DNA from 2 places in the Paenibacillus sp. EC2-1 genome. Region 1 is predicted to be linked to the other one. Evidence: riboswitches for the same ligand, from Rfam matches in the RefSeq annotation. Region 1 holds a riboswitch; the other holds the start of a gene.
The links. A riboswitch is a leader RNA that binds a small molecule or an ion and turns the genes downstream of it on or off. The one in region 1 is predicted to bind thiamine pyrophosphate.
Positions count from the first base shown of each region.

Region 2: linked by a shared signal. The riboswitch ahead of tenA (thiaminase II) and the one ahead of ACK8P5_RS25130 (thiazole synthase) in region 1 are both predicted to bind thiamine pyrophosphate.

Region 1 is NZ_CP186006.1:5,366,352-5,371,295, forward strand. It holds gene ACK8P5_RS25110 (thiazole biosynthesis adenylyltransferase ThiF) at 1-415, opposite strand, end outside; gene thiS (sulfur carrier protein ThiS) at 442-642, opposite strand; gene ACK8P5_RS25120 (thiamine phosphate synthase) at 639-1,241, opposite strand; gene thiH (2-iminoacetate synthase ThiH) at 1,257-2,369, opposite strand; gene ACK8P5_RS25130 (thiazole synthase) at 2,384-3,154, opposite strand; TPP riboswitch at 3,357-3,464, opposite strand; gene ACK8P5_RS25135 (methyl-accepting chemotaxis protein) at 3,585-4,944, opposite strand, start outside.
Region 2 is NZ_CP186006.1:1,109,842-1,114,785, forward strand. It holds gene ACK8P5_RS05205 (DUF4127 family protein) at 1-1,163, opposite strand, end outside; gene ACK8P5_RS05210 (sigma factor-like helix-turn-helix DNA-binding protein) at 1,494-1,850, shown strand; gene ACK8P5_RS05215 (hypothetical protein) at 1,802-2,020, shown strand; TPP riboswitch at 2,084-2,187, shown strand; gene tenA (thiaminase II) at 2,328-3,023, shown strand; gene thiM (hydroxyethylthiazole kinase) at 3,067-3,903, shown strand; gene thiD (bifunctional hydroxymethylpyrimidine kinase/phosphomethylpyrimidine kinase) at 3,900-4,727, shown strand; gene thiE (thiamine phosphate synthase) at 4,724-4,944, shown strand, end outside.

The DNA.
Region 1 (4,944 bases):
GTGAAATATCGTTAATGACGAGGCGTGTTTCAAAATTGTCCGTTGCATCTATAATTAAATCGACACCGGATACAAGCTGCTTCAATTCGTTAGCTGTAACATCCATAACATACGAACGTATATCGACCTCTGAGTTTATATCCAATAATCGCTGCCGCGCCGCTACAGCTTTAGGCAATCTATTTATGGCATCGGCTTCAGCATAGAGCTGCTGACGCTGAAGATTACTGTATTCTACATAATCTCTATCTACGATCGTCATCGTGCCTACGCCTGCTCGGACAAGAATCTCAGCATTGCCTGTACCGAGTGCGCCTGCACCAATGACCAGTACATGTCCATTCATGAGCTTACGTTGTCCTTCTTCGCCAATCTTCTTGAACAGCATCTGTCTTGAATAACGTTCTTGATCCATGCTTACCCTCTCTTCTTAGCTAGAACTCAGCCCCCACCAACAAAATGTACGAGCTCGATCTTGTCTCCATCTTGAACTATCGTAATCCCATACGCTTCCTTCTCTACAATCTGCCCGTTCTGCTCAACGATCACAAGCTTGGGGTTAAGCTGATAATGCACAAGTAGATCGGAAACGGTATGTATGTCTTCGGTAAGTACTGCTGTTTTACCATTTACCTGAATCATTTTTGTAAAGACCTCCCTTCCAGATAAGATTGAATGGCAAGTAGTGGGTCATGTGCCTCTGTAATTCCAGTCATTACGGCAAATCCGCTAGCACCGGTTGCTGTTATAGCAGCCACATGTTCTGGCTTGATGCCACCAACCGCAATGACTGGGACAGTTAGAGCATCAACGATACGAGTTAGCTCCTTAAGTCCTCTGGGCTTCAGATCAGGCTTAGATCCGGTAGCAAAAATATGTCCATACAAGATATAATCTGCTCCTTCCTCACAAGCCCGCCTGGCTTCCTCTAGAGAATGTACAGACCGTCCAACTTTCAACACTGGAAACACCTTCTTCACCTCACGCGGTGATAAGCTATGGTAAGCCAACTGCACACCACATGCCCCGGCTACATGGGCAACGTCGGCGCGATCATTGATGATGATCTTAGATAACGGTACCCCTTGATCTGTTAGATGATGAATTCCACTCATAAGTTCTTTGGCTGTGCGTGACTTTTCACGCAGATGGATATAACGGACGTATGGTTCTACTTTGCTTGCTATACATGCAAACTGATTCAACGCTTGCCTTCCACTTGATATCAAATGAATTTCCACTGAACAAGCTCCCCGCTATACCATTTGCCAATCCTTAATGACCGGCTGATACCCTTTTTCTCTAAGCAGAGCCTTAATATCTGCTACAGATCGTTCATCTGAGATTTCAAATTGGCTTTGGGCAGGCTCCTCTGCACTCGGATTGTAATAACCACCAACAACCGTGCTAGAGGCAGCGGACATTTTAGTAACCCCGAGTGGGATAAGATGATCCCGCAATCTAGGCTCCTCCCTTGTGGAAATTGTAATACCCGCTCTCGGCAGATACAGACGAAGAGCCAGCATAGCTTGCACTAGATTACGGTCCGTGACGATGACACTTGGCTGATACTCCCCAGCATGAGGACGCATCCGTGGAAAGGATACAGAGATTTCAGTCCCCAAGTATTTATTTTGTAGATAGGCTGCATGAAGTCCTGTGATGAAGCTTTCTTTTTGCCAATCGCTTAGCCCGAGTAGTGCTCCGATATTAACTGCTCGCATCCCTGCCTGGCATCCTCTCTCCGGTGCATCCAGGCGATAACGATAGTTTCGTTTCGGTCCTTTAACATGTATATCCTTATAGATCTCTTCGTCATAAACCTCTTGATATACAGTGAGACCGTCAATTCCTGCATTCACGAGTTCCTGATAATCCGGCACATCCAGCGGCTGAATTTCAATCGCAATAGAAGCAAAATGATGCTTTAATACATCCACACAGTCCTTCAAATATTGTACTGAAGAATGAATGCGAGATTCCCCTGTTAACAGAATGATCTGCTTTATTCCTTTAGCCTTTATTGCCCTAGCTTCTTGCTCCACCTCGAGCATCGTCAGCTTACGCCTTGGGAACTCGTTATCTATACTGAAGCTGCAATACTTACAAGTATTCACACAGTAATCGCTCAAATAAAGAGGCTGATATAATTGAATGATTCGGCCAAAATGCTGTACGGTTCGCTCATGTGCTTGTTGTGCCATGATTTCTATATAAGGTTCTGCCGCAGGAGACAATAACGTCAAATAATCCTCATTGGTTAGCCGATCCTTCCCTAAAACTCTCTCTACATCCTTGTTACTTACAGCCTGCGTGAAACGCTCGAACGGCCACTCTTTGACTTGGGTGTATATATCATAAAAGCTCATTTCATCTCTCCCTCTTAGTCCAAAAATCCAGTTAGAATGGACGAGGCCTCTGCTCTGCTACTTAGCATCCGTCCAAGTCCTGCCAGGTACCCCATGCGCCCAGACTTCACGGCCAAGTCAAAAGCTTGCGCCATACCAACCGGATCTTTCGCTGTAGCAATCGCCGTATTGACCAATACCGCATCTGCTCCCATCTCCATTGCCTCCGCTGCCTCGGATGGCTTACCGATCCCTGCATCCACGATAATAGGAACAGAAATCTCATCTATTAGAATCTGGATCATCTCTTTCATTCGGATGCCTCGGTTTGTGCCAATTGGCGCTCCGAGCGGCATTACAGCAGCAGCACCTGCATTCACCAAGGCTTTAGCTGCCATGAGGTCAGGGCTCATGTAAGGAAGAACAACGAAGCCTTCTTTAGCTAGCACCTCCGTTGCTTTAATCGTCTCCGCATTATCCGGAAGCAAGTATTTCTGATCCGAGATAACCTCAATCTTAATCCAATTGCTCATCCCGCATGCTCTTGCTAATCTTGCAATACGTATAGCCTCATCCGCCGTTCTTGCCCCCGAAGTATTGGGCATTAACTGTACATTGTCAGGAATGTCATTCAGAATGTTCTCCTCGGAACCGTCCAGATCTACTCTTCTTACAGCAACGGTAACGACCTGTGTCCCAGAAGCCGTAATGGCTGCGTTCATCTCTTTGTGGTCTGCATATTTCCCCGTTCCTACCAATAGTCGGTTGGTCAGCTTTACGCCGCCAATCTCAAGTATATTCTCCATTGTTCTCCTCCTAGTTCGTGTGTGATCGATGATTACGCCCTTCCATTCCCTCATTAATTGAGCACAAAAAAGACCTCCTTATGTCATATAAGGAAGTCACTAGGGGGTAGATGAATAGAGCCCGGTTCTAATGGAGGAACGGTTAAATACATAAAGAACCGTTCCAGCACAGAACGGTTCTGAATTCATGAACACACAAAGATTGAATTCGTTACCACTTTCCTACGCTGGCATGACCCAGATCAGGTGCAAAGGGACCAAAGCGAAATCGCTTTATCTCAGCCTATAACAGGCGCCCCTAGTGGACTTCCAAGTAAGCAATGCGTGAATGCAACACATAGAGCTTACTCTTTATGAAATTAGGGTAATGGTAACATTACCCTTTTGTGACGTCAACCTTGTGTTTCATACTGAACAGCGATGGTTCATTTTAAATTTTAAATTTTTCAATTAAATTGTGCAGCTCTTCTGACATATTAGATAACGATGATGCAGAGGATGTAATTTCCTCCATAGAAGCCAGTTGCTCCTGCGTCGATGCCGCTAAGTTCTGTGATTCTGCTGCAACGGTTTTGGAGCCCTCTGATATGAACCCAATCGCATCTACGACTTGTTCTGTATTCATAGAGATCTGCTGTGAAGCGGTCGATATCTCCTGAATCTGATTAGAGACCTCATCGATATCATTTTTTATGAACTCGAATAGTTGACCCGCAGAATGTGCGACTTGAATTCCATCACTAACTTCCCTCACTCCAACTTCCGTCTTCTCTACCAGTTGGAATGTACGCTGATTAATCGTTGTAACTAACTCTGCAATTTGCCCAGCCGACTGGGAAGATTGTTCCGCTAACTTTCGAACCTCCCCTGCAACCACTGCAAAACCTCGTCCTTGTTCTCCTGCTCTGGCAGCTTCTATAGCCGCATTTAGTGATAGCAGATTCGTTTGAGCTGAGATTTCTGTTATTACATCAACAATCATTTCAATTTCTTTCGATTGCTCCTGCATCTCTGTTACAGCATTAGCTAAATGATGCATCGTGTTTTGTATCGAATCCATCTGGCTAACGGTTGACTGGATAGACTGATTACCCTCTAAAGCTTTTTGAGCCGTTGCTATCGTAAGAGATGATGTCATTTGTGCATTTGAAGCAATTTGCTGTACGCCAGAGGACATTTCGTGAATAGCCTGGAGACTATCATCTACATTTCGAGATTGCATTTCCGCATTTGTGGATACTTCTTGAATCGTCATCGATATCGCTTCGGATGCCTTGCTGGATTGCTCTGAACTTGCGGTAAGCTCCTCGGAGGAAGATGCTACATGCTCCGAACTAATGCGAATCTTGTGCACTAATCTCTGGAGGTTATCTTTCATCTGATTAAATGAACGAGCCAATACTCCGATTTCATCTTTATTCTTCAACTTGATATCTTCTACTGTTAAGTTACCTAACGCAATTTCCTCTACAGCTTTTGCTATAGTTACTATCGGTTTTGATATCATTCGTGAACAAATATAACCGAACAATACAGCAAAAACAAAAGCAAAAATACTAACTACAGCCACATTGGTAACGGCATGATTTACAAGCTGTGTACTTTCCTCACTTGCTTCCTTCATTGCATTTAACTGTTCGTTTGCCAGATTCTCAGCCATCGGGTCCAGTTCTATACCACGTGGAAATACTTCTGCAATAAAATAATCCAATATCTGATCAGATGATTTCTTCGATTGGATCATTTGTATCAATTCATCATACTTTTCTTTAAACTCTTGGTTTCCTTGA
Region 2 (4,944 bases), 1.2 Mb from region 1:
ACGACTGCATTCGCCGCACCTCCACCTACGAAATCAATGACAACCGTGGGCATCTGATTCAATCCATTAACTTCAATTCGGCTTACCGCGTTCGGTACTTCGTCCTTATCAGTAATCGCAATAATCTCCACATCAACTTTTACTTCCGGGGAGTCCTCAACGAGCTGACCGCCTATGATATCAACATGATGCTGAATATTCTGGTGTACACTCATGTACTCATATGGGTTGATAATTGTAGATCCATCTCGTCCAAAATAAAGCACAGAATATTTCGGTTTCTCCTCTATACGTAACAGTTCTTGCGCCATTCTGGCCATGAGTGAATGCCCTAAACCATCCGCGTCTGGCAGTATAATCGCACGTTCAGGACTTTGACCATTCTCGCCGCCAAAAGATTCTGTGATCATTCCTTCTACATAATCGATTTCATTCGCTTGAACACCTTGGGTGGAAGAGTCGTCCACACCGATGGCCAGGAAGTCAATATAATCGAACTGTGCTAATCGATCCAGAATGTACACATTCGATTTGAATTTGTGTCTGCGAGCATCATAGTAATGCTCTTTATTAAAAGTGACCGTTTCCTCATAAAGAGTGCCATCAGGTTTCGTATCATAACCTTCTAAAATCTCACTGAGCTCATCTACGCTCTTTCTCGGTTGTTTCATGAAACTGCGGGATTCATCGTAAGCATTCTGGAACACATTCTCTACATACGTTGTGGTAGCGAGCCTCATAATGGTGTCAAGCACATACATGGGTTTGCGAGGATGAGCCTTTTTCACCTGTCGAATGGTATCCAGTAAGTGGGTTGTTGCAGGATCATAGTCTGGGTAGGCTGAACCGCCGTGGGTACGTAATCTTCTGCTCCCAATGAGTCCTCCATACGCGAGCATATCTGCTGAGATAATAAAGCCATCAACCTCTGCTGCATGATCGAGAATGAACTTGCGAATGTTGGTTGTGTTACCGAATGTAGGCGAAGATGTGCTTAGGAGTGTATTGTCTGAATCGGTCTTCTGAGAGTCCATTCGGTTCTTGATATCCTCCAAGCATGGCGTAATCACTTCAATGCCAGCGGATCTTCCTTGAACAATCACATCATCTAGGTTTACCGGTCGATCATCTAAAGGTACATACAGAACTTTTTTCATATTCATATCCATACAACTCCCTCGTTTATAGTATGAAAGGCCGTATACAAAAGGGAAGTGAAGAATCGATATGAACCTCTTCCCAAGTTCATCTCGTTTCTTTATTGTTAGGTGCCTTCACCTATATAGGTAATTGTTACATAGAAAATACAACCACTAGAATTATTTTTTTGAAAAATAATCATTTTTCTATATAGAACAACTTTCAAATGACCTTAGAAAATTCATAAATCAACATTACAAACACCATAAAAAGTGGTATTGTATAGAATAAACAGAACAAATGTTCTTATATTTTGGTGATGATAGTCTATCTTTGCAACTTAACAGAATGGAGTGGATGAAGAATTGAATACAGGTCAGACGGCTTTTGAGCGAGTTCAGGGAGAGGTCCACCGGATTGGCTGGAGGATTCAATATCGCGCCAAGACGTTGAAGAGACGGGAGTGTACCTTCTATGATCTTGAACGCATGTATACGAAAGTGAACTTTACAGATCAAGCTGAGAACAGAATGTTGGTTGAACAGCTGATAAATACACTTCCCCCTCAAGGCAAGATCATTATTTATAAACTGTACATACAGGATCAGACGGAATCCGAAGTAGCACGCGAGCTGAATATAAGTCAACAGGCGGTGAACCGATGGAAACGAAGAATGATCAACCAGTTATCACAGACCGTGAGTTTCTAGCATTGCTAGAAGCAGCGCAGCATAATGATCCAGATGCGATGATACAGCTTATCGATTTATTTAAGGAGGATATTGTGAGAGCCAGTCAATTTATCCAACTACCGAAAGAGGATGCGGTAGCAGAAATTGTGTTGGAGCTATTAGCTTATATTAAAGAAGGGGAGGAATAGATTAGGAGTTTGTTCGTTTGACATCTATCCCAATCCTGTGTACAGTAATTGACAATAGAATAGAAAGTCCACTAGGGGAGCCGTTGGCGGCTGAGACAAGAGAGTATCTTGGACCCTTTGAACCTGATCTAGTTCATACTAGCGTAGGAAAGTGGAGTCGGTCATATCATTATTGCCTTATCCTTATGCAATGATTGAAATAGATGAAGCCGCTCCAGCTTTCGGGGCGGCTTTTTTTGGCGTCCACTGAAAGTGGTTACTCTTACGGGACTTTCTGCTCTTCAAAAAAATTGGAGGTGGAAGACTTATGAGTTTCACACAAGAGCTCCGTCAACAGGCGGACGGTATTTTTCAGGCCATATTTGAACATCCCTTTGTGAGAGGAATTGCAGAAGGTAAGCTAACGAAGGAACAGCTGGTTCATTATATCAAACAGGATTATGAATATTTGAATGCATACATGCGGATTTATGGGATTGCCATTTCTAAATGCACGACAAGAGAAGAGATTGCTGTATTTAATGAACAGATATCATTTATTCTACATAGCGAGGTACATCCACATCAGAATTTTTGTCATGAGGCAGGGGTTAGGTATGAGGATATGCAGGGGTATCCACTGGCTCCGTCAGCGCATCATTATATACGCCATATGTTGACAGTGGCTCACGAAGGCAGTCTGGGTGAGATTATGGCGGTGCTGCTACCTTGTCCATGGACGTATCTTGAGATTGGGCAAAAGCTGATGAAGGAGGTTAATCCAGATGAGTCTCACCCGTTCTATGAATGGATTACATTCTATGGTAACCGTGCGGATGGTGCGACCGTTAAATTCTGCAATGAACTAGATGCTTGGGCCTTGGAGGCCACGGCTGCTGAGCGTTCACGCATGACTGAGCATTTCATGCTTAGCTGTCAGCTAGAGTATTTGTTCTGGGATATGGCTTACCGTCAGGAAGAGTGGCCGGTTCAGATGCAGGCGATCTGTTCTGTGAATTCTTAGTGTATTCCATCATCATAACGACAAAGTGAGGCTGATGAGTGTGATGTTAGATAAAGAGGTTTCCGAGTTATTAGGGAAGGTGCAGCAGCATAAACCGCTTGTACATAATATGACGAATGTGGTGGTGACTAATTTTACGGCAAATGGTCTTTATGCGTTAGGTGCATCCCCTGTTATGGCGTATTCACCCGATGAGGTTGCCGATATGGCAAAAATCGCAGGGGCGCTGGTGCTGAACATTGGAACATTGTCTCGTGAATTGGTGGATGCCATGATTATCGCGGGTCGTTCAGCGAATGCGCATGGGGTGCCGGTTCTGCTGGACCCTGTAGGTGCGGGAGCTACAACGTTTCGAACGGAGTCAGCGCTGCGTATCTTGAAGGAGGTTCAGATTTCGCTTGTACGGGGGAATGCGGCCGAAGTTGCTCATCTTGTCGGCGAATCGCGGGAGATTAAAGGCGTGGATGGCGGTGGCAGTACGGGTGAAAGTCATGTGAGTCTAGCCATTCGAGCAGCACAGGAGTTGAAGACAACGGTTGTCATTACGGGAGAAGAGGATGTCATCACAGATGGTACGACCGTACGGGTTATAAGTGGGGGCCATGAGCTGCTCACAAAAGTAACCGGAGCGGGTTGTCTATTAACTTCTGTATTAGGGGCTTTTGCAGCCATAGAGCCGGATCTTATGTTATCAGGCGCAGCCGGGCTTGCTTTCTATGGAGCAGCCGCTGCTCGCGCGGCAGAACTCACCTCAGATGTTGGACCTGGTAGCTTTCAAGTTGCTTTTATTGATGAGTTAGCGAAGCTGCATCCCGGTTCCCTGTCAGGATATTCCACGATCCGAGAAGAAGAGGTAGCTGGAACAGGTGATACACGATGACCCGTAATAGGATTCCAAGAGCGCTAACGATTGCAGGCTCAGATAGCGGTGGCGGGGCTGGTATTCAGGCAGATTTGAAGACATTTCAAGAGCTTGATGTATTCGGCATGTCTGCCATTACTGCGGTAACGGTACAGAACACCTTGGGTGTTCATGGGGTTTATCCACTTCCTCCGGAAGCGGTAGCCGAGCAGATAGAGGCAGTGGGACTAGATCTTGGCGTGAATGCAATAAAGACAGGAATGCTGTTTAGTCCGCCTCTCATCTGCGCAGTGGCTGAGCAGATTCGGAAATTCGGATGGGTTCATGTCGTTGTCGACCCGGTGATGATTGCCAAAGGTGGGGCAGAGCTGCTTCGGGCAGAAGCAGTTCAGGCGCTGAAGGAGGAACTGCTTCCTTTGGCATTCATCGTTACCCCGAATATTCCGGAAGCCGAAGTGCTAGCGGGGATGAAAATACGTTCAATGCAGGATCGCCGTGAAGCAGCGCAACGTATTCGTGATCTAGGAGCGAAGATTGTAGTGATTAAGGGGGGCCATGCTGCGGATGAAGAAGATGAGGTCGTTGATCTTATCTATGATGGAACCGTGTTCACGGAGCTAACGGGCAAGCGGATACAGACGATTCATACACATGGAACAGGATGCACCTTCTCGGCAGCTATTACCGCAGGATTAGCGAAGGGGATGTCTCCTGAGGCAGCGATTACGAGGGGGAGAGCGTTCATTCAAGCAGCGATCGAGGATGGGCTGAATATTGGGCAGGGTCATGGTCCAACGAATCATTTTGCCTATCGACGTCGTCATCAGGAGGTGCTCTCATGAATGGAAGAATTTCGCCTTCCACCATGCGCGAATTCCTTCGTATGTACTTGGTGATGGGAAGTGTGAACTGTCTGTCAGATCCAGAGCAGGTATTAACAGAGGCGCTAGCTGGTGGCGTGAGTATATTCCAATTCCGAGAAAAAGGTGAAGGTGCGCTGTGCGGTGAACAGAGGTTAGTCCTCGCCTCAAAGCTTCAAGCATGTTGCCGCCAAGCGGG